3 regions of the Streptomyces sp. NPDC002232 genome follow, and region 2 is predicted to be linked to each of the others. Evidence: riboswitches for the same ligand, from Rfam matches in the RefSeq annotation. Region 2 holds a riboswitch; each other region holds the start of a gene.

What was found. A riboswitch is a leader RNA that binds a small molecule or an ion and turns the genes downstream of it on or off. The one in region 2 is predicted to bind cyclic di-AMP.
Region 1: linked by a shared signal. The riboswitch ahead of ACFYXU_RS31585 (M23 family metallopeptidase) and the one ahead of ACFYXU_RS27640 (M23 family metallopeptidase) in region 2 are both predicted to bind cyclic di-AMP.
Region 3: linked by a shared signal. The riboswitch ahead of ACFYXU_RS24825 (peptidoglycan DD-metalloendopeptidase family protein) and the one ahead of ACFYXU_RS27640 (M23 family metallopeptidase) in region 2 are both predicted to bind cyclic di-AMP.

Annotation. Positions count from the first base shown of each region.
Region 1 covers NZ_JBIARV010000006.1:727,181-734,739, forward strand. Annotated here, with positions in the region: gene ACFYXU_RS31560 (MerR family transcriptional regulator) at 1-736, shown strand, start outside; gene ACFYXU_RS31565 (hypothetical protein) at 822-1,199, shown strand; gene ACFYXU_RS31570 (PLP-dependent cysteine synthase family protein) at 1,266-2,288, shown strand; gene ACFYXU_RS31575 (MFS transporter) at 2,285-3,487, shown strand; gene ACFYXU_RS31580 (PP2C family protein-serine/threonine phosphatase) at 3,595-4,806, shown strand; cyclic di-AMP (ydaO/yuaA leader) riboswitch at 5,008-5,172, shown strand; gene ACFYXU_RS31585 (M23 family metallopeptidase) at 5,186-6,289, shown strand; gene ACFYXU_RS31590 (aldo/keto reductase) at 6,334-7,281, shown strand; gene ACFYXU_RS31595 (PrsW family intramembrane metalloprotease) at 7,278-7,559, opposite strand, start outside.
Region 2 covers NZ_JBIARV010000005.1:1,014,728-1,022,286, reverse strand. Annotated here, with positions in the region: gene ACFYXU_RS27650 (pitrilysin family protein) at 1-244, shown strand, start outside; gene ACFYXU_RS27645 (M16 family metallopeptidase) at 271-1,638, shown strand; cyclic di-AMP (ydaO/yuaA leader) riboswitch at 1,838-2,002, shown strand; gene ACFYXU_RS27640 (M23 family metallopeptidase) at 2,015-2,785, shown strand; gene ACFYXU_RS27635 (GntR family transcriptional regulator) at 3,005-3,685, shown strand; gene ACFYXU_RS27630 (HPr family phosphocarrier protein) at 4,116-4,397, opposite strand; gene ACFYXU_RS27625 (GNAT family N-acetyltransferase) at 4,583-7,513, shown strand; gene ACFYXU_RS27620 (DUF5998 family protein) at 7,554-7,559, shown strand, end outside.
Region 3 covers NZ_JBIARV010000005.1:392,292-399,850, reverse strand. Annotated here, with positions in the region: gene ACFYXU_RS24835 (DUF6126 family protein) at 23-178, shown strand; gene ACFYXU_RS24830 (tyrosine-protein phosphatase) at 191-1,012, opposite strand; cyclic di-AMP (ydaO/yuaA leader) riboswitch at 1,354-1,541, shown strand; gene ACFYXU_RS24825 (peptidoglycan DD-metalloendopeptidase family protein) at 1,546-2,487, shown strand; gene ACFYXU_RS24820 (SGNH/GDSL hydrolase family protein) at 2,659-3,453, shown strand; gene ACFYXU_RS24815 (STM4011 family radical SAM protein) at 3,457-4,317, opposite strand; gene ACFYXU_RS24810 (STM4012 family radical SAM protein) at 4,327-5,646, opposite strand; gene ACFYXU_RS24805 (STM4013/SEN3800 family hydrolase) at 5,643-6,464, opposite strand; gene ACFYXU_RS24800 (STM4014 family protein) at 6,476-7,559, opposite strand, start outside.

The sequences.
Region 1 (7,559 bases), on a different contig from region 2:
GTGGTCGATCCAGGAGATCGCCAAGAAGGCCGGCACCACCAGCCGCACCCTCCGCCACTACGGCGAGCGCGGACTGCTGGAGCCGAGCCGGATCGGCGCGAACGGTTACCGGTACTACGACCAGGCGGCGCTCGTGCGCTTGCAGCGGATCCTGCTGCTGCGCGAGCTGGGGCTCTCGCTGCCCGCCATCGCCGAGGTCCTCGCGGGGCAGCGGGACGCGTCCGCCGCCCTGCGCACCCATCTCGCCCTCCTGGAGCAGGAGCGCGAGCGCATCGGACGCCAGATCGCGTCGGTGCGGACCACTCTCGACAAGACCGAGAAGGGAGAAGAGCTCATGGCCGAAGAAGTGTTCGACGGTTTTGACCACACGCGGTACGAGGAGGAGGTCACCGAGCGCTGGGGCCGTGAGGCGTACGAGAACGCCGACCGCTGGTGGCGCTCGCTGGGTGACGCGCAGCGGAAGGCGTTCATGGCCGAGCAGGACGGCATCGCCCGCGCGTTCGGGCGGGCGGCGCGGGAGGGCCTGGCCGCCGACAGCGACGAGGTGCAGGCCATCGCCCGGCGCCAGGTCTCCTGGCTGTCGACGACCACGACGCCGAGCAGGGAGTACCTGATCGGTCTCGGGCGGATGTACGTCGACGACCCCCGCTTCACCGCGAACTACGACCGGCACGGCGAGGGCACCGCGGTCCTCGTCCGGGACGCGCTGCGGGTCTACGCGGAGCGGAACCTCTGAAGGACCTGTCCGAAGTAAACGGTGGCCAAAAGCGCGCCCGCCTCTTTGCGGCCGCACCCGTACCCACCGTAGTGTCACGCGCACCATGAGTGACCAGCGCGTGTGTGAGCTGAGCCGGCGGGCGCCCGCCGTGCTCGTCCTGCTCGCGCTCCTCGCCCTCCTGGTGAGCGTCTGCCACGGCTCCCACGGGCACCTGCTGCCGGCCTCCGGCACCACGACCGCCTCCGCCCCCGCGCTCCCGCACGGCTGCGAGCGGTCCGGGGACGCCTGGAGCTTCGACGCCCACCTCCCCGCGCAGGCCGCCTCCTCCCAGTCCGCCGCGCCCGACGCCGGCGGAGCCGTGGTCCTGCCGTACGCGGCGGACCTCCGCACCGATCCCCGCGCGCGCTGCGTCCGGGACCGGGCGGGCCCCGGCCCCGAGCCGGGCCGGCTGCTCGTCGCCCTCGGAGTGGACCGGAACTGAACCGGGTCCCGCACACCCGCGTGACCAGGTTCCCTTTCGCGTACCCACACCGAGGACGTATCTCCCATGACCGCACCCCTGACGCTGTCCATCGCCGGGCAGACCGTCGGCAACACCCCCGTCTTGTGGACGGACGACGGCTACTGGGCCAAGCTCGAAGGCTTCAACTTCGGCGGCATCAAGGACCGCGCCGCCCTCTACATGGTCGAACAGGCCCGCCGCCGCGGGCAGCTGCGCCCCGGCGCCCCGATCGTCGAGTCGACCTCCGGGACCCTCGGGCTCGGCCTCGCCCTCGCGGGCGTCCTCCACGGCCACCCCGTGCACGTCGTCACCGACCCCGGCCTCGAACCGATCGTCGAGCGGATGCTCGTCGCCCACGGCGCCCGGGTCCACGTCGTCCCCGAGCCCAGCCCGCACGGCGGCTGGCAGCGGGCCCGGATGGACCGGGTCGCCGAGCTGCTGGGCGAGCTCGACGGGGCCTGGTGGCCCGACCAGTACGGGAACCCCGACAATCCCGCCGCCTACGGGGGGCTCGCCGCCGAACTGTCCGCGCAGCTCGACCGGGTCGACGTCCTGGTCTGCGCGGTCGGCACCGGGGGCCACTCCGCCGGGATCTCCCGGGCCCTGCGCGCCACCAGCAGCCCGGCCCTGGAGCTGGTCGGCGTGGACTCGGTGAACTCCACCGTCTTCGGCCTGCCGGCCGGGGAGCGGCTGATGCGCGGCCTCGGCTCCTCCATCCACCCGGGGAACGTGGACCACGGCGCCTTCGACGAGGTGCACTGGGTGGGGCCCGCGGAGGCGGTCCGGACGGCCCGCAGGCTGGCCTCGCGGCACTTCGCGACCGGTGGCTGGAGCGTGGGCGCGGTGGCCCTGGTCGCCGGATGGCTGGCCCGCACCCGGCCCCGCGGCACCCGGATCGCGGCCGTCTTCCCGGACGGGCCGCAGCGGTACTTCGACACCGTCTTCAACGACGAGTTCTGCGCGGCGCACGGGCTGCTCGACGGCCCCGTGCGGGAGGACCCCGCCGCGTACGTCTCCGACGACACGGTCAGCGGCTGGACCCGGCGCGTCCTGGGGCGGGCCTCGTGACCACGGCGACCGCGCCCGCCAAGGGCGGGATCTGGAAGCAGAGCCGCACCTTCGACCCGGCCGTCCGGCTGCTCTTCCTCAACCAGCTCACCATCAACCTCGGCTTCTACATGCTCATGCCCTACCTGGCCGCGCATCTCGCGGACGGGCTCGGCATGGCCGCCTGGGCCGTCGGCCTCGTCCTCGGCGCCCGGAACCTCTCCCAGCAGGGCATGTTCCTCGTCGGCGGGGCGCTCGCCGACCGGCTCGGGTTCAAGCCGCTCATCGTCGCCGGCTGCGCGCTGCGGACGGTCGGCTTCGGGGCGCTCGCCTTCGCGCAGTCGCTGCCGATGCTGATCGCCGCCTCGCTCGCGACCGGCCTCGCGGGAGCGCTGTTCAACCCGGCCGTGCGGGCCTGTCTCGCGGCGGAGGCCGGGGAGGAGCGCCGGGTGGAGGCCTTCGCGCTCTTCAACACCTACTACCAGGCGGGCATCCTGCTCGGGCCGCTCGTCGGGGTGGCCCTGACGGGGGTGTCGTTCCGGCTGACGTGCGCGGTGGCGGCGGTGCTGTTCGCCGGCCTGACCCTCGTACAGCTCCGGCATCTGCCCGTACGGACAGCCGAGGCGCCGAGGGAGCTGCGGGGGCAGTTCCGCACGGTCCTCGCGCACCGGACGTTCTGGCTGTTCTCGCTGGCCATGACCGGCTCGTACGTGCTGTCCTTCCAGGTCTATCTGGCGCTGCCGCTCGCGGCGGGCGGTACGGCGGCGACGACCGCGCTGTTCGTGGTCTCGGCGCTCGTCGCGCTCGCCGGGCAGCTGCGGATCACGGCCTGGTGCCGGCGCCGCCTCAGCCGGGAGCGGTGTCTGGTGCTCGGGCTGGCCCTGATGGGCGGGGCGTTCCTGCTCCCGGCCGTCCTGGGGCGCGGCCTGGTGGGGCTGCTGCTGTGCGCGGCCGTGCTGTCCGTCGCGAACGCGGTGCTCTACCCGTACGAGATGGACACCGTCGTCGCCCTGTCCCGGGGCCGCTGGGTCGCCACCCACTACGGGCTCTACAACACCGTCTGCGGGGTCGGGATCACCCTCGGGAACCTGGGCACGGGCGCGCTGCTCGACGTCACCGGCTGGTCGGCGGCGCCCTGGCTCGTGCTGTGCGCGGTGGGCCTGACCTGCGCGGCGGCGATGGCGCTGCTCGCCCGGGGCGGCCGGCTGGCGGCCGGCTGACCCGTACGCCAGTCGGCCCCGTGGAAGTCGCCGCCGTCGGCCGCGGCGGCCACCCTGGGAGGGCGCGGTGCGGACCGCGGCCGGTCGGACCGGGCAGGAGAGCACAGGTGGGGCACCCCCTAGGAGCGGCGGGCGGCGGACGGCGGGGCGGCGAGGGCCGCTCCGAGCCCGGCCGTGCCCGGCGGTTCATCCGCGCGCTGCCCCCGCTGATCATCGTGGGCGGTGTCGTCTTCGACGTGGCGACACCGGCCCAGTACACGGCGGCGCCGCTCTTCTCCGCCGCCCCGCTGATCGCCGCGCCCTTCTTCTCCACGCTGACGACCGTGATCACCGGGATCGCGGCCGTCCTCGCCTCCGTCGGGCTGCACGCCTACAACGACACCGTCGACGAGGTGGCGGCGCTCACCGAGACCCTGACCGTCCTCACCGTCTCCGCGCTGGCCGTCCTCATCAACCGGGTGGTGCGCCGCAGCGGCGAGCGGCTCGCCTCGGCGCGGGTCATCGCGGAGACCGCGCAGAAGGCGGTGCTGCCGACGCCCGCCGAGCGGATCGGCGGGTTGCAGTGCGCGGCGCGCTACGAGGCGGCGCAGGCGGACGCGTTCATCGGCGGGGACCTCTTCGCCGTCCAGGACACCCCGCAGGGGGTGCGGCTCGTGGTCGGGGACGTGCGGGGCAAGGGGATGGACGCGGTCGAGGCCGTCGCCGTGGTCATCGGTGCCTTCCGGGAGGCGGCCGAGCAGGAGCGGACCCTGGAGGGCGTGGCGCAGCGGCTCGAACGGGCGCTGGCCCGGGAGGGCACCCGCCGGGACGGGCTCGACGCCTTCGAGGGGTTCACCACGGCGGTCCTGGCCGAGATCCCGCGCGCGGACGGCAGCGGGACCTTCGACGGTTTCGTACGGGTCGTCAACCGCGGTCACCCGCCGCCGCTGATGCTGTACGCGGACGGCCGGCTGGAGGTGCTGGAGCCGGGGGAGGCGGCGCTGCCGCTCGGCATGGGGGAGCTGGCCGCGTGGCCGGACCGGGGGGAGGCGCGGCCGTTCCCGCCGGGCGCGACGCTGCTGTTCTACACGGACGGCCTCTCGGAGGCGCGGAACGGGCAGGGCGTCTTCTACGATCCGGCGGCGCGGCTCGACGGGCGGATCTTCCCGGGGCCCGAGGAACTGCTCGACGCGCTGGTGGACGACGTGCGGCTGCACACGGGCGGCGGGGCGACCGACGACCTGGCGCTGCTGGCGGTGAGCCGTCCGGCGACGGGGCAGCCGGAGCGGCGCCGGACGATGCCCGTGGTGGCCCCCGGAGGGCCCGGTCACCAGGCGTAGTCGGAGGGTGTCACTGCGATAACAATTGACATAACGTCAGATCGCGGGGGTTTGGCCTCCTGTCCCTGAAGGGCGGTCAAGTCAGGCTATTACCCCCCAATCCCGTGAATGATCAAGAGGAACGGCTTGGAATCGGGAGCCCCTGTCTATTAACGTTCGATAACGCAGCGCGGTCGTCCCAGCCGTCGCAAGAGACGGCACCGTGCGCACGCGCCGAATCCTGAAAAGGAACCGGGGAACCACCACTTGGGGTGAATCGGGCCCCTTCGCACCCGTGCGGACCACGCACGCGTGCGGTCGAGCCCGTAGGAGACCTTCCTGCTCCGAACCCGTCAGCTAACCCGGTAGGCGAGAAGGAAGGAAAGGAGCGCCCCCACCCGTGGCGTCCAACACCCCCGCACCCGAAGCCCCCTTCGACGCCTTCGGTGGCGGTGCGGCTCCCTCCGCCCCGGACACCGAGTGGAACCCCACCGAGGGCTCCCTCCGCGCCGAGAGCCGCTCCGGCGGCCGGCACCGGGTCGTCAAGCAGCGCTCCAACTTCGCCCGCTCCTCCACCGTCCTCGGCGTCGGCGTGATCGCGGCCGTCGGCGCGGGCGGCCTCGCCACCGCGCAGGACAAGCCCCCGGTGGCGATATCCCTGCCGGACCTCCCGGACATCGACCTGCCGGACGCCCACGACATCCCCGGCGTCGCCGCCCTCCTCCCGGAGCAGCAGAGTGCGCCCGTCAGCGAGGCCCGCGCCAACCCGAACCCGCTGACCACCGCCACCTACGCCACCGCGGCCGAGGAGAGCACCGGGCAGGCCGAGCGGGCGGCCACCGCCGCTCCCGCCGCCGGCGAGGCCCTGCGCGCCCGCATCCTCCAGCAGGCCGAGCAGCAGCAGGCCTCCGCCGACGCCGCCGAGAAGGCCGCCGCGGAGAAGGCCGCGGCCGAGAAGGCCGCCGCCGAGGCCGTGGCCAAGGAGGCCGCCGCGCAGAAGGCCGCCGCCGAGGCCAAGGCGAAGGCAGAGGCGGAGGCCAAGGCGAAGGCCGAGGCGGAGGCGCGTGCGAAGGCAGAGGCCGAGCGCCTCGCCAAGCTCGCCGCGAGCTACTCGCTGCCGGTGTCCTCGTACACGCTCACCGCCACCTACATGCAGTCCGGTTCGATGTGGTCCTCCGGCCACCACACCGGCCTCGACTTCGCGGCCCCCACGGGCACCCCGCTCAAGGCCGTCCACGGCGCGACCGTGAAGTCGGCCGGCTGGTCCGGCTCCTACGGCTACCGGATCGTCCTGGAGCTGGAGGACGGCACCGAGGTCTGGTACTGCCACCTCTCGTCCATGCTGGTCGGCGCGGGCCAGACCGTCGGCACCGGCGAGACGATCGGCCGCGTCGGCGCCACCGGCAACGTCACCGGCGCCCACCTCCACATGGAGGTCCACACGTCCGGCGGCGACGGCATCGACCCGGCGGCCTGGCTCCGCTCCAAGGGCCTCAGCCTCTGAGCGGACCCGGAATAGGCCCGGCGGCGGGAGCGGTTGAGCGACACATGACCTCTCTCCGCCCGCTGGGCAGCTCCGACCTCCACGTCTTCCCGATAGCCCTGGGCGGCAACGTCTTCGGCTGGACCGCCGACGAGGCCCAGTCCTTCGCCGTCCTCGACGCCTACGCCGCCGCGGGCGGCAACTTCGTCGACTCCGCCGACGTCTACTCCGCCTGGGCCGAGGGCAACGAGGGCGGCGAGTCCGAGACCGTCATCGGCCGCTGGCTCGCCTCCCGGGGCAACCGCTCCGACATCGTCGTCGCCACCAAGGTCGGCGCCCACCCCCAGTTCAAGGGCCTGTCCGCCACCACCATCAAGGCGGGCGCGGAGGAGTCCCTCCGCCGTCTCGGCACCGACCACATCGACCTCTACTACACGCACTTCGACGACGAGTCCGTCCCCGTCGAGGAGATCGTCACCGCCCTCGACCAGCTGGTGAAGGACGGCAAGGTGCGCGCCGTCGCCGCCTCCAACATCTCCCCGGAGCGGCTCCGCGCCTCCCTCGACTTCGCCGAGGCCGAGGGCCTCGCCCGGTACGTCGCCCTCCAGCCGCACTACAACCTGGTCTCCCGCGACACCTACGAGGGCCCGCTCCTGGAGACCGTCGAGCGGGCCGGGCTCTCGGCCGTCCCGTACTACGGGCTCGCGGCCGGCTTCCTCACCGGCAAGTACCGCCCCGGTGCCACCGTCGACAGCGTCCGCGCCTCCGGGGCCGCCGGGCACCTGGAGACCGAGCGGGGCCGGGCCGTGCTCTCCGCCCTCGACACGGTCGCCGAGGCGCACGGGGCGGAGCTCGCCACCGTCGCCCTCGCCTGGCTCGCCGCCCGGCCGACCGTCGCCGCGCCGATCGCCTCCGCCCGCACGGTCGAGCAGCTCCCGGCGCTCGTCGCCGCCGCCGGCCTCACCCTCACCGAGGCCGAGCTGACGCTCCTGACCGAGGCCTCCGCCGTCTAACTGCGGTAGGGGTTGTAGCCGTCGTAGTCCAGATACTGCGGCGGCGCCCAGGCCCGGCCCGTGGCCCGCGCCGCGTACGTCAGCGCCGGGGACGCCACCGCGCGGCGCTGCCACAGGTGGTGCAGCAGCTCCTGCTCCCGGGCCGGGAAGTCGGGGCCCGCCGTGCCCCGGCGGGCCCGGTCCCGCAGGAACGCGAGGGTCGTCGCGAAGGACTCGTACTCGCCGACCGCCCGCGCGGCCGGCGGGCCGTACGTCCGGGCCGCGAAGGAGCGGGCCAT
Region 2 (7,559 bases):
CCGGCTCGGCACCGTCGCCGGCCGCGCGGACGAACTGTGCCGGTTCGCCGTGCTGTTCGGCGACCCGCAGCTCGCCCTGACCGCCGTCGACCGCGTCCTGGACATCACCGCCGAGGAGGTGCGCGAGGCCGCCGCGGCCAAGCTGCGCCCCGACAACCGCGCGGTGCTCGTCTACGAGCCCCTGGCGACCGAGCAGAGCGACAGCGCCGACGGCGAAGACGACGAAGAGGGAGCGGACCAGTGACCGACGCCGCCGTGTCCTTGACGAGCATGGACTTCCACCCGCAGCCCCAGCCGGGCACCGCGAGGCCGTGGGCCTTCCCGGCCCCGGACCGCGGGAAGCTGGAGAACGGTCTGACCCTGCTCACCAGCCACCGCCCCGGCCAGCAGGTCGTCGCCGTGGAGATCTTCCTGCCCGCCCCGCTGGACGCCGAGCCGGCCGGTCTCGACGGTGTCGCCACCATCATGGCCCGCGCCCTGTCCGAGGGCACCGACCAGCACAGCGCCGAGGAGTTCGCGGCCGAGCTGGAGCGCTGCGGCGCCACGCTCGACGCGCACGCCGACCACCCGGGCGTACGGGTCTCCCTGGAGGTCCCGGCCTCCCGGCTGCCCAAGGCGCTCGGGCTGCTCTCCGAGGCCCTGATCGCCCCGGCGTTCCTGGAGACCGAGGTCGAGCGCCTGGTACGCAACCGCCTCGACGAGATCCCGCACGAGTCGGCCAATCCGGGCCGCCGCGCCGCCAAGCAGCTCTCGAAGGAGCTGTTCCCGGCCGAGTCCCGGATGTCCCGGCCGCGCCAGGGCACCGAGGAGACGGTGGCCGCGATCGACGCCGCCGCCGTCCGCGCCTTCTACGAGGCGTACGTCCGTCCCGGCACGGCCACCGCGGTGGTCGTCGGCGACCTGACCGGCGTCGACCTCGACAAGGTCCTCGCCGAGACGCTGGGCGCCTGGACCGGCGAGCTCGCCGAGCCGCTCCCGATGCCGCCGATCACCGCCGACGACACCGGACGGGTCGTCATCGTGGACCGCCCCGGCGCCGTGCAGACGCAGCTGCTCATCGGCCGGATCGGCGCCGACCGGCACGATCGCGTCTGGCCGGCCCAGGTCCTCGGCACGTACTGCCTCGGCGGCACCCTGACCTCGCGTCTGGACCGGGTCCTGCGCGAGGAGAAGGGCTACACGTACGGCGTGCGGGCCTTCGGCCAGGTGCTCCGCTCGGACGCCGGGGGGAACGGGGCCTCGATGCTCGCCATCAGCGGATCCTTCGACACCCCGAACACGGGCCCGGCACTTGAGGACCTGTTCACGGTGCTGCGCACGCTCGCGGCCGAGGGCCTGACCGACGCCGAGCGCGAGACGGCCGTGCAGAACCTGGTGGGCGTGGCGCCCCTCAAGTACGAGACGGCCGCGTCCGTCGCCGGGACGCTCGCCGACCAGGTGGAGCAGCACCTCCCGGACGACTACCAGGCGCAGTTGTACGCGCGCCTGGCCGAGACCGGCACGGTCGAGGCGACGGCCGCCGTGGTCAGCGCCTTCCCGGTCGACCGGCTCGTCACCGTGCTCGTCGGTGACGCGGCGGAGATCGCGGAGCCGGTGCGTGCGCTCGGCATCGGCGAAGTGACCGTCGTGACCGGCTGATTCCGGCCACCGCACGACCCTGCGAGGACCCCGACGGCACCGCCCGTCGGGGTCCTCCCCTTTGTCCGTATTGAGGCCAAGATGATCGTTTGACCTGTGGCATGTCTTACAAAAGGCTGGTCTGGTTGGTGATTGAAAGACGATCCGCATAGCGTCATGGCGGCTGTTCGTCAGTTGCACGTGCCGCACCCGCGGCATCGGACAGTCATCGCCGAGTCCCCGTCAGGCGCGAGCCTGGGGAGCCGGGGACCCACACGTAGTCCCTGGGGTGAATCGGGCGCCTTCGTCTCGACGGAGGGGCTCGTAGGAGACCTTCCTGCTCCGAACCCGTCAGCTAACCCGGTAGGCGAGAGGGAAGGAAAGGATCAGCCCCTACATGGCGTTCACCCGTGCCACCGGGAAGCATCGTGGTTCGAGCCGGATGGCACGCCGCAGCGTGGGCATCGCCGGCGTCGCGACACTCGCCACCACCGGCGTCATCGGAACCCTCGCCTCCCCGGCCCTCGCCGCGGACACGGACCACCGCTCCCTCGAGGACACCGGTCTCACCCAGGTGATCACCGAGGACTCCCTCGTGGACCGGATCAACGCCCAGGCCGCCGCCCAGGAGCAGGAGGCCGTCGAGGCCATCGCCCAGGCGAAGGCCAAGGCCGAGGCCAAGCGCAAGGCCGACGCCCGCGCCAAGGAGATCCGGCTGGAGCGCGAGCGCGCCGCCCGGGAGGCCGAGCGCCGCCGCCTCGCCTCCTTCCAGCTCCCCGTCGCCGGCTCGTACGTCTCCACCGGCTACAAGACCGGCGGCTCGCTCTGGTCCTCCGGCAGCCACTCCGGCGTCGACTTCCACGCCGCCTCCGGCACCCAGGTCGTCTCCGTCGGCTCCGGCACCGTCGTCGAGACCGGCTGGGGCGGCGCGTACGGCAACAACATCGTCATCCGGATGTACGACGGCACGTACACCCAGTACGGGCACCTCTCCTCCATCGGGGTCCACGTCGGCCAGTCCGTCGAGCCCGGCCAGCCGATCGCCCTCTCGGGTTCCACCGGCAACTCCACGGGCCCGCACCTCCACTTCGAGGCGCGCACGAGCCCCGACTACGGCTCGGACATCAACCCGGTCGCGTACCTCCGCGCCCGCGGCGTCAACGTCTGACCCGGACCGGGCCGTCGGCCCGGACCCCGCCGCGCACCGCGTCGCAAAAGCCCCGGCTCGTACTGAGCCGGGGCTTTTCGCTGACCAAAAAGAAGCCAAAGGCCGTCCTGGATTCCGCCGGGGCATCGGAATTTCCGGCGGGCTGCAATAGAGTCGCAGAACGGGCGCGGAAAAGGCGTCGATCGAATGGACTCACGCGGACCAAGGCGGAGGTCGGACATGCGCATTCCCGCGCACTCGGTATGCACGGCGATCCGGGACGACATCGTCTCCGGCGTGTTCGAGCGGGGCGCCCGGCTGACCGAGGAGCAGCTCGCCCGCCGGTACGGGGTCTCCCGGGTCCCGGTCCGCGAGGCGCTGCGCACCCTGGAGTCGGAGGGCTTCGTCGTCACCCGGCGCCACGCGGGCGCCCAGGTCGCCGAGCCGACCGAGCAGGAGGCGGCCGATCTGCTCGACATGCGGGCGCTGCTCGAACCGCTGGGCGCCGCGCGGGCCGCGCAGCGGCGCACCGAGGCCCATCTCAAGGTACTGCGCGGCCTGGTCAGGCTGGGGCAGGAGCGGGCCAGGCGCGGTCAGGGCGAGGACCTGCGCTCGCTCGGCGGCTGGTTCCACGAGACGCTGGCACAGGCGTCCGGGAGCCCGGCCCTGACGGCGCTGCTCACCCAGCTGCGGCACAAGATCGCCTGGACGTACGCGGTGGATCTGCCCGCCCTGCCGGCCGAGGCCTGGGCCGAGCACGGCGCGATCGTGGACGCGGTGGCCCGCGGCGACGCCGAGCGGGCCCGTTCGCTGACGGCGCTGCACGCGGAACGCTCCCTGTCGCTGCACCGGCTCAAAAGGCCCGAGCGCCGTGTGAGGGTTTCGCAACATGCCGTCAACACGGCGAGCTCCCGGAATTAACACGCGCGCCGTATACAAAGAGGAGTAATCGAGCCCGGTATTCGCCCCGGGTATTCGGTGCTGCCCGGAATCACGCCGGAATTGCGCCGGAACCACGCCGGAATCGCGTCGGAATCCTGCGGGAATCAGATCCGGCCGCTGCTCGGAATCGCGTCCGCGGACCGCGGTCGGGAATCCCGTCCGGTTCGCCGCCGGGAATCACATCAGGCCGCTGTCGGCAACGCGTCCGCCCCCCTCGGGAGTCTCATCCGGCCCGCCGCGGGCAGTCGCGTCCGGCCCGGCCGCGCGGAACGGATCGCGCGGACCGCTGCCCGCGCGTCCGGGCGCACCGCCGCGCGGGACCGAGGACGGGAGCCGCCCGGGACACGCGAACGGCCGTGCCCGCCCGAATGCGGGCGGCCACGGCCGTTCGTCGTGCGGGGGGACCGGGTCAGACGGTCTCGGGGAGCTCGTCCAGGCCCTCGGCGACCAGCTTCGCCAGGCGGTCGAGCGCGGCCTCGGCGCCGTCGGCCTCCGACGCGAGCACGATCTCCTCGCCGCCCTGCGCGCCCAGGCCGAGCACCGCGAGCATGGAGGCGGCGTTCACGGGGGTGCCGTCGGACTTGGCGATCGTCACCGGCACGCCGGAAGCCGTGGCGGCACGGACGAAGATGGACGCGGGGCGGGCGTGCAGGCCCTCGGCCCAGCCGACGTTGACGCGGCGCTCAGCCATGGTGTTGCCCTTCAAGTCTCAAGCGGGTTGTCTAGACCAGTCTCTCACGGGTCGCGCGGTGCTCGCGCCGCCCTTCGGCCCGGATCGGACCGCCCTTCGGCCCTTCCTGCCTGGCAACACCTTGCATCGCGCACCCCCGCCGCGCGACCGGTGCCGCACGCGTGTCGCGGCCGTAGGCTGACCCCATGCACAGCGCGTCGGAGCAGTCGGAAGCGGCGGAACCGCCGGCCCCGCCGGAGCATGCCTACCCCGATCACTGGGAGGCGGACGTCGTCCTCCGCGACGGCGGCACCGCCCGCGTCCGGCCCATCACCACCGACGACGCCGACCGCCTCGTGAGCTTCTACGAGCAGGTCTCGGACGAGTCGAAGTACTACCGCTTCTTCGCCCCCTACCCGCGCCTGTCCGCCAAGGACGTCCACCGCTTCACCCATCACGACTTCGTGGACCGGGTCGGCCTCGCGGCGACCGTCGGCGGCGAGTTCATCGCGACCGTGCGCTACGACCGGATCGACGCCCGGGGGCTGCCCGCCTCCGCGCCCGCCGACGAGGCCGAGGTCGCCTTCCTCGTCCAGGACGCGCACCAGGGGAGGGGCGTCGCCTCCGCCCTCCTCGAACACATCGCGGCCGTCGCCCGCGAGCGGGGCATCCGGCGCTTCGCCGCCGAGGTGCTCCCCGCCAACAGCAAGATGATCAAGGTGTTCACCGACGCGGGCTACACCCAGAAGCGCAGCTTCGAGGACGGCTCCGTCCGGCTCCACCTCGACCTCGAACCGACCGATCGCTCCCTCGCCGTCCAGCGCGCCCGCGAGCAGCGCGCCGAGGCGCGGTCCGTGCAGCGGCTCCTCACCCCCGGCTCGGTCGCCGTCGTGGGCGCCGGGCGCGCACCGGGCGGAGTCGGCCGGACGGTCCTGCGCAATCTGCTCGGGGCCGGTTTCACCGGACGGGTGTACGCGGTGAACGCGGCGCTCACCGAGGAGACCGAACTCGACGGCGTCCCCGCCCTTCCCTCCGTCGCCGCCATCGGCGCACCCGTCGACCTGGCCGTCGTCGCCGTCCCCGCCGAACGGGTGCCCGAAGCCGTCGCCGACTGCGGCGAGCACGGGGTGCGCGGCCTCGTCGTGCTCTCCGCCGGATACGCCGAGAGCGGCGCCGCCGGCCGCGAGCGCCAGCGCGCGCTCGTACGGCAGGCCCGCTCGTACGGCATGCGGATCATCGGCCCCAACGCCTTCGGGATCATCAACACCGCCGCCGACGTCCGGCTGAACGCCTCCCTCGCGCCGCAGATGCCCGCCGCCGGGCGCATCGGGCTCTTCACCCAGTCGGGCGCCATCGGGATCGCCCTCCTCGCCGGCCTGCACCGCCGGGGCGCCGGCCTCTCCTCCTTCATCTCGGCCGGCAACCGCGCCGACGTCTCCGGCAACGACTTCCTCCAGCACTGGTACGACGACCCCGGCACCGACGTCGTCCTCCTCTACCTGGAGTCGATCGGCAACCCCCGGAAGTTCACCCGGCTCGCCCGCCGCACCGCCGCCGTCAAGCCCGTCGTGGTCGTCAAGGGCGCCCGGCACAGCGGCAGCGCCCCGCCCGGCCACCGGGTGCCGGTCACCCGCATCCCGCACGCCACCGTCTCCGCGCTGCTCCGCCAGGCCGGGGTGATCCGCGTCGACACGGTCACGGAACTGGTCGACGCCGGGCTGCTCCTGGCGGCCCAGCCGCTGCCCGCCGGGCCCCGGGTCGCGATCCTCGGCAATTCGGAGTCGCTCGGCCTCCTCACGTACGACGCCTGCCTCACCGAGGGGCTGCGGCCGCTGCGGCCACTGGACCTGACGACGGCGGCGGTCCCGGCGGACTTCCGGGACGCGCTCGCCGCGGCCCTCGCCGACGAGACCTCCGACGCGGTCGTCGTCACCGCGATCCCCTGGGTCGGGGAGGACGGGGCCACCGAGTTCGGCGACGGCGAGGTGCTCGCGGCAGCCCTCCGCGAGGCCGTCGCCTCCGCCCCCGCACCGGCGAAGCCGGTCGTCGTCGTCCAGGTGGAGATGGGCGGCCTCGCGGAGGCCCTCGCGGTGGCGACGAGCACCCGGCCGACGGCGGAGCGCGGCGCCGTCACCCGGGAGAACCGTTCCGCCGACACGCCGAAGGACCCGACGGACCGCCCCCACCCGACCCCCGCCCCGACGACCGCGCCCGCACCACCGGCCCCCGCCCCCGCGCCGCAGGCTGCCGTCCCCGACGCGCAGGCCACCCTCCCCGCCTACCCCGCCGCCGAGCGGGCGGTGCGGGCGCTGGCCGAGGCCGTGCGGTACGGGCAGTGGCGGCGGCAGGCCGCCGAGCCCGGGCGGGTGCCCGAGTACGAGGACATCGACGAGGCCGGGGCCGCCGCGCTCATCAGGGACGTGCTCGCCGGCGACCACGTGGACGCCGGCGGCGTGACGCTGGACACCGAGCGGGCCGGGGCCCTCCTCGCGCGCTACGGCATCACCGCGCTGCCGACCCTCCCCGCCCCCACGCCGGACGCCGCCGTCGCGGCCGCCCGCCGGCTCGGCTACCCGGTCGCGCTCAAGACCACCGCACCCCACCTCCGGCACCGCCCCGACCTCGGCGGCGTCCGGCTCGACCTCGCCTCCGAGGGCCAGCTCCGCACGGCGTACGCCGAGATCACCGAGGTCCTCGGCAAGCCGGAGGAGCTCCAGCCGGTCGTCCAGGCGATGGTGCCCCGGGGCGTCGACACCGTCGTCCGTGCCGCGATCGACCCGGCCGTCGGCGCCGTCCTCTCCTTCGGCCTCTCGGGAGCGGCCTCCGAACTGCTCGGCGACACGGCCCACCGGCTGGTCCCGGCCACCGACCGGGACGCCGCCGAACTGATCCGCTCGCTGCGCACCGCCCCCCTGCTCTTCGGCTGGCGAGGCTCCGCCCCCGTCGACACCCCCGCCCTGGAGGAGCTCCTGCTCCGGGTCTCCCGTCTCGTCGACGACCACCCCGAGGTGGTCGCCGTCTCCCTGGAGCCGGTGGTGGTGGCACCCCGCGGACTGTCCGTCCTCGGCGCGACCGTCCGGCTGGCCCCGCCCGCGCCCCGCACCGACCTCGGTCCGCGGAGCCTGCCACGCTACTGACGGGCCTGAGGGGGCCCCTCGGCCCCGTAGGATGGAGTCCATGGCA
Region 3 (7,559 bases), 620 kb from region 2:
GATTCTTCAAGAAAGGAACGACATGTCCGAGAAGTCCGCACCTGTCACCGGCGAAGAGCGCGGTGACGGCAAGTTCCCCAAGGGGCTCGTGCTCCGGCTCTTCGCCTATCTGGTCGCCGGCCACCTCTTCGCCGGCTTCCTCTACCTGCTCTTCACGCTGGGCGGGCAGAACCGGTAGCGCTCCGGCTCCTCACGCCTCCGTGAGGAGCAGCTCCCGCAGCCGCTCCCGGGTCTCCGGGGCCAGCTTCAGGCCGTCGGCGAGGTAGGCGTCCACCGAACCCCAGGTCGTCTCGATCGTCTCGAAGGCGGCCCGCAGATACTCCACCCGCGCGTCGAAGAGCGGGCTCAGCAGCTCCATCACCTCGGGCGACATCGCGTCCTCGGCGACGGAGCTGCGGCGCACGTTGTAGCGGCGGTGCGGGTCGTTCGACTTCACGTAGTCGGCCTCGATCGCCTCCCGCTCGACGCCGATCGCGAGCAGCGTGATCGCGATGCCGAGACCGGCCCGGTCCTTCCCGGCCGCGCAGTGCATCAGGGCCGGGACGCTCTCCTCCGCCATGGAGTGGAGGATCCGGCTGTGCTCCGGGGTCCGCTCGACGATCATCCTCCGGTACGAGTCGGTCATCCGGGCGGCGGCCTTGCCGTCCCCGAGGATCTCCCGGAGCTGCGCGATCTCGCCGCCGCGCACCAGCTTCCAGAACTCCTTGCCGTCGGCCGGGTCGCTGAGCGGTATGTTCACGTTCCGCACGCCGGGCAGCTCGACGTCCGCGCCCTCCACCTTCCGGTCCGACTCGTTGCGGAAGTCGAAGACCGTGTGCAGGCCGAGCGAGGCGAGGAAGGCGGCGTCGTCCTCCGTCGCGTGGGCCAGGTGGCCGCTGCGGAAGAGGCGGCCCGGGCGGACGGCGCGCCCGTCCGCCGTCGGCAGGCCGGCCACGTCCCGGAAGTTGCGGACCCCCGCGAGCTCGGGCTCGGCGGCATCGGCGGGCGGGACCTGCGGCAGCTGCTGCGTCACGGCTGCTCCTGTTCTGTAGATCGGTTCCTGGGGCAATCATCTCTTTCCCGGACCCGGGCACGCACCCCCTCGGACGGGAATGGGTGATCTGTCCGTATTGAGGGTTTAGCGGTAACCCGCCCCGGTTGCAGGGGAGATGGGGATCGGCGCGTGAGCAGCGTCATAAACGTGACGGACCGTGCCTGATCGTCTTTTCCAAATACCCCCGGGAAAAGGGAGATCGAAGGACCGTCATCCACGGAGGGTGACCGGAATTCCGGCCGGACGACCCGCGATCCCGGAGTGCGTGGAATTCGCGGCTTGTTCGCCCCGACCCCACTCGTCTAGCGTCGCGCTCACTTCCGGACGGACCGCCGAATCCTGCCACCGACCGGATTCCACACTCACCCGTACGAGGCAGGAGCGGGGGACCCAGGTACTACGCCGATCCCTCGAAGAAGGACGGCTCGGGGTGAAGTCGCGTGCAGACGCGGCCGGACATCTCCAGTCCGAACCCGACAGCTCACCTCGCAGGCGCCGGAGAGGAATTCGCCATGCCCGCATCGGGTAAGCACCGCCGCGTCAAGTCCAGCCGCCTGACCCGCGGCATCGCCGCCGCCGGCACCGGCGGCGCCGTCGTCGCCCTCCCGCTCCTCGGAGCCACCGGCGCCCACGCCGCCGAGCAGGCCGCCCCGGCCGCCGCTCCCGCCCACGCCGTCGCCCAGGTGAAGGCCGCCGCCGTCCAGGCCGCGCCCACCACCACGAAGGCCGCGCCGAAGACGTACTCCGTCGTCCGGGGCGACTACCTCTCGAAGATCGCCGCCGAGCACCACGTCAAGGGCGGCTGGCAGAAGCTCTACCAGGACAACCGTCAGGTCGTCGGCGAGGACCCCGCGCTGATCCTGCCCGGGATGAAGCTCACCCTCGGCGCCAAGGGCACTGCCGAGCCCGCCGCGCACCAGAGCGAGGCGAGCACCGGCAAGAACGGCGACACCCCGCGCGCCTCGCGCAGCAGCGAGCGCTCCTCGGCCCCGGCCGCCGCCCCCGCGTCCGCCCCGGCGTCGTCCTCCTCGGCCGGCACGACCTCCTCCTCCGGCTGGGTCGCCCCGGTCAGCGGCGGCACCGGCACCGCGTACAAGGCCTCGGGCTCCATGTGGTCCTCCGGCTACCACACCGGTGTCGACTTCATCGCCTCGACCGGCACCACCGTCGTCGCGGTGGGCCCCGGCACCGTCTACTCCGCCGGTGACGGCGGCGCGTACGGCAACCAGGTCGTCATCCAGCACGCCGACGGCACCTTCTCGCAGTACGCCCACCTGTCCTCGATCTCCGTCTCCGCCGGCCAGACCGTCACCGGCGGCCAGCAGATCGGCCTCTCCGGCGCCACCGGCAACGTCACCGGCCCGCACCTGCACTTCGAGATGCGGACCGGCCCGGAGTACGGCTCCGACATCGACCCGCTGGCGGCCCTCCGTCAGCACGGCGTGAACATCTGACGCTCCTTCGGAGCCCCTCGGCGCCTCGCACCGCCTCAGGCCCGGCACTCATGTGCCGGGCCTGAGGCGTATTCCGTTTTGGGGGAATCTTTATCGGTGGCATATGTCACCCGTCGTCAACCCCTCCTTACGGTCGCGTAGGTCACACGGAAAGGTGAAGGATGTGCTCCCGTGGCAGACGATTCGAGATCAAGAGACAAGAACGCATTCGGGTCGTACGCGGCGATCGGCGACAGCTTCACCGAGGGCGTCGGAGACCCCGGGCCCGACGGGACGTACGTCGGCTGGGCGGACCGCTTCGCGGTCCTGCTCGCCGACCAGCTGCCGGAGCACGACGGCTTCCGCTACGCCAACCTGGCCGTACGCGGGCGCCTCCTCGACCAGATCGTGGCGGAACAGGTCCCGCGGGCGAAGGAACTCGCCCCCGACCTGGTGACCTTCTGCGCGGGCGGCAACGACATCATCCGCCCCGGAACGGACCCCGACGAGGTGGCCGAGCGCTTCGAGCGCGCCGTCGCCGACCTCTCCTCCGCCGTCGGCACCGTCATGGTGACCACCGGCTTCGACACCCGCGGCGTGGCCCTCCTCAAGCACCTGCGCGGCAAGATCGCCACGTACAACGGTCACGTCCGGGCCATCGCGGACCGCTACGGCTGCCCGGTCCTCGACCTCTGGTCGCTGAGGTCCGTCCAGGACCGGCGCGCCTGGGACGACGACCGGCTGCACCTCTCGCCCGAGGGCCACACCCGGGTCGCCCTGCGCGCCGCCCAGGTCGTCGGCCTGCCGGTGCCCGCCGACCCGGACCAGCACTGGCCGCCGGTCCCGCCGCGCGGCACGCTGGAGGTGCGCCGCGACGACATCCACTGGGCCAGGGAGTACCTGGTGCCCTGGATCGGGCGCCGGCTGCGGGGCGAGAGCTCGGGCGACCACGTCGAGGCCAAGCGCCCCGACCTCCTGCCGCTGTAGGCCTCAGCCTCCGGCGGCCGGGAGCGCGGCGGGGATCCGCTCCAGGACCCCGCCCGCGAACACGTCGTACAGCGGCAGCGTCTCCAGGTGGACGTAGCCGATGTGGCAGTCGCACCGGGCGAGGGGGCACGCGCGGGGACGCAGCGCGGCCCGGTACGAGCCGTCGTACAGGTTCCCCAGCTCGGCCCTGACGAAGTGGCAGCGCCGCACCGTCCCCTCGCCGTCCACCGAGATCACCGACTCGCCGGTGCGGCAGGGCAGCCCCGCGGAGCGGTGCGGATGCCGGCTGTACGGGAACAGCGGGTCGAGCTCCGTCCAGTCCTCGGCCTCCGCGTCGGTGTACGTGTGGCCCTCGGCCGCGTTCACCCAGAGGTAGACGTGCGGTGGCAGCGCGGCCCGCAGCAGGCGGGCCTCGTCCCGGTGCCCGGGGAGCCCGACCACCCCGACGCTGAACCGGACGCCCCGCTCCGCGAGCTCCCGGCACTTGCCGAGGAACCGCTCGCGCGGCGTCTCCCCCGGGTGGTACGTGCACCAGAGGGCCACGCTCTCCGGGTCGGCCTCGGCCAGCCACTCGGTCCGGCAGCTCAGATTGGTCTGGATCGCCACCCGCTCCACGTGCGGCAGCCGGGACAGCTCGACCAGCGCCCGCCGGTACCAGGAGCGGACGAGGCCCTCGCCCCACGGGGTGAAGAGGATCCGCAGCCGGTCCTCGGTCCGGTCCGCGGCCCAGCCGGTGAACCGTTCGAGCGCGGCCCGGTCCGCGCGCAGCTGCTCCCGGCTGTCCCGGCGCTTGGCGAAGGGACAGTAGGGGCAGTCGTAGTCGCAGGAGGCGAGCGGCCCCCGGTAGAGCACGGTGAGGTCCACGGGCGCCGCCTACTTCGTCTCGTACGCGGCCATCGCGGCCCGTACCGCGGGGGAGAACAGCTCGGGGCCGAGCCCGTCCGAGTGCGCGAGCCCCTCGGGCGACAGCCGCAGCAGGCCCGCCGGGGCGTCCGCGAGCCAGCCGTACTCCCCGAAGCGGGCGAGCTCCGGACCGAAGTCCGCGAACGGGGAGGACCCGAACCGCTCCTCGTACCCGGCGATCTCCATGCCCTCGGCCTGGAGCAGCGACTGGAGCAGATGACGGCGCCGGGCCTCGTCCGCGTCCACCGCCCGGCCGACCTCGGCGCGCGAGAAGTCCTCCGTCTCCGTGTACGCGTCGATGATCGAGCGGATCTCCCGCATGTCCACCGCGTAGTCGAAGGAGTAGTGCAGCGCCGAGGTGTACGAGCGGGCGCCGCATCCCAGGCCGATCATGCCGTCCGTCTGGCAGGCGTAGTCGTCGGGTCCCGCGGGGCCGGCGTCCGCCCGGCGGAACATCCGCATCGACACCTGCTCGTAGCCGTGCGCGAGGAGGTGGTCCCGGCCGTACCGGTAGAGCCGGAGCCGGTGCTCGTCCCACGCGCGGTCGGCCGCCGCCGGGTCCTGGATCCGGCCGAGGCCGGTGAGCGGGCGCACGTACAGCGGGTACAGATACAGCTCCTCGGGCCGCCAGGCGAGGGCCGCGTCCAGCGAGACCCGCCAGGACCGCTCCGTCTGGCCGTCGATGCCGTAGATCAGGTCGATGTTCAGCACGGGCACGCCGGTGTCCCGGATCCGGCCGAGCGCCGCCTCGACGTCCGCGCGGTGCTGCGGCCGGACCGCCGCCCGCGCCTCCGCGTCCACGAAGGTCTGCACGCCGATGCTCAGCCGGGTCGCGCCCCGGTCCGCCAGCAGCGCCAGCCGGTCCGCGGTCGCGGTCGCCGGGGAGGTCTCCACGGAGAGCGGCACCGCCCGCAGGTCCACCCCCGTCCGCTTCTCGGCGATGTCGCACAGCCGCTCCAGCTCGGCGGCGGTGAGGAAGGTGGGCGTGCCGCCGCCGAACGCGGCCGTCGCGAACCGCACCGGCGCGGTGTCCCCGAGGGCCTCGCGGACGGCGATGGCCTGCCGGTAGAGGGCGTCCTTCGGCTCCCCGGCCCAGAGTTGGGCCAGTCCGGGGCGCTCGGGGAGCGCGCGGTACGCCGTCTTGTGCGGATAGGCGTAGACGTAGCTGCGGTACGGGCGGGGCACGTCGCCCGGGGAAGGACGGGCGGCGTCGCCCGGGGAAGGGCGCTGGACGTCGCCGGGCGAAGGGCGGGGCAGGTCGCTCGGGAGCGGGTGGGCGGTGTCGCTCATGCCGCGACCTCGCTCTCGGGACCGGCCAAGACGAACTGCGCGTACGGCACGGTCCACACCACCTCGTGCCCCAGCCGGTGTCCGGTGAAGCCGTCCTCCCCGTAGGCGGTGCCGTGGTCGGAGCAGACGATCGCGAAACAGGGGCGACGGCTGCTCATCGCGGCGAAGAGCCGCCCGATGTGCCGGTCGACGTACTCCAGGGCCGCCGCGTGGGTCTCCCGGGAGTCGCCGGCCTCGGGGGTCGCGCCCGGCAGATGGAACCAGTTGGGCTGGTGCAGCGCGGACACGTTGACGAAGAGGAACAGGCGCTCCTCCCGCGGCATCCCCGCGACGACCTCCTCGGCGCACGCGACCTGGGACTCGAAGGAGCTGGGGGAGGCGACGCCGAACGAGGGCTCCCAGTGGCTCTCCGCGAACAGACCGGGGAGCACGGAGCCGAGCGGCGGCCGCTTGTCGAAGAACCCGACGCCGCCCACGCACACCGTCCGGTAGCCCGCGCCCGCCAGCGCGGACACGAAGTCCGGGGTGTCGTGGACCCAGGTCCCGTCCGCCGTCGACTCGCTGCCCGCGAAGCGGGCCGCGAACAGCCGGGGATGGGGCCCCTGAGCCGCCGGGGTCGGCAGGAAGCCCGCGAAGATCGCCTGGTGGGAGGCGTACGTGAAGCTCCCGGGCGCGTGCCGGCGCTCCCAGACGCCGCCGGGGAGGTGGCGCGCCAGATGCGGGATGCGGCCCTCCGCCGCGAGCTCGGCCGCCACGTCGTACCGGAGCGTGTCGAGGGTGACCAGGAGCAGGTCGTGGCTGCCGACGATCGCGTTCATGTCGGGCTGGTTCACGGGGTGCTCGTTCCTGTGGTGCGAGAGGCGTACGTGGTGGGCGGGCGACCCGGGACGGGCGCGTGGGCGGGAAACTGGGCGGCCACCTGGGCACCGTACGTGTCGAGTCCCTCGGCGCCGCCGCCGGGCAGGCCCGTCAGGCCGGGCAGCAGGTCGCCGAAGGCGTTCACCTCGCCGACGGCGAACCGCCGCCAGCCGCTCGCGGGCAGCAGGTCGACCCCCACGCACCGGGTGCCGGGGAAGACGGCGGCGGCCCGCTCGCAGACCCCGAGCGCGTCCTCCCAGCGGCCCCCGGCCGCCGCGATCGACGCCCGGGCCGCGTCGAGATCACCCCGGGCACCACCCAGGTGCAGATTGGTCATCGGGGAACGGCTGGTGCGGAGCACGGCGTGGGTGGCGCGCCCGTCGATCACCACCACCCGCAGATCGGCCGCCCGGCCGTCCTGCGTGGCCTTCGGCACCCAGCGCTCGACGTGCAGGCCGTCGGGGGCGAGGGCGTCCACGATCGCGGCGACCTCGTGCTCGCCCGTGTAGCGCCGCACCCTCAGGGAGTTGAAGAGCCGTCCGTCGCCCGCGCGCTCCACCGAGGTGGTCGCCTGGAACCGGCCCGCGCCGTTGGTCTCCACCGCGAGCACCCCCGAGGCGGAGGAGCCGTGCGCGAGCTTCACGAACACCCGGCGCGGCCCCGCCCCGCCGATCAGGGCCCGCACGTCCGCCCAGCCGCGCACCACCGGGGCGCCGGGCCCCGAGGTCGGCGACTCCGGGACCGGGACGCCGGCCGCCGCGAGCAGGCCGTGCGCGAGCCGCTTGTCGAACAGGACGGCCAGCTCGGCGGGGTCGTCGACCAGGACGGCACCCGCCTCCGCGACGGACCGGCCGAGGTCCGCCACGGCCCGCGTGAACCGTGCGTACCAGCGGCCGGTGCCCTCGACCCGGGCCGGATCGCCGACGCCGCGCAGGAGCAGATCGGTCTCCGGATCCTCACCGGGAGAGTCCAGCCGCACCGTCTCGCCCGCGTCGAACCGCGCCCGGCCCCGGAGCACGTCCGGCCAGGACACCGCCCGCGCCCCGGGCAGCCCG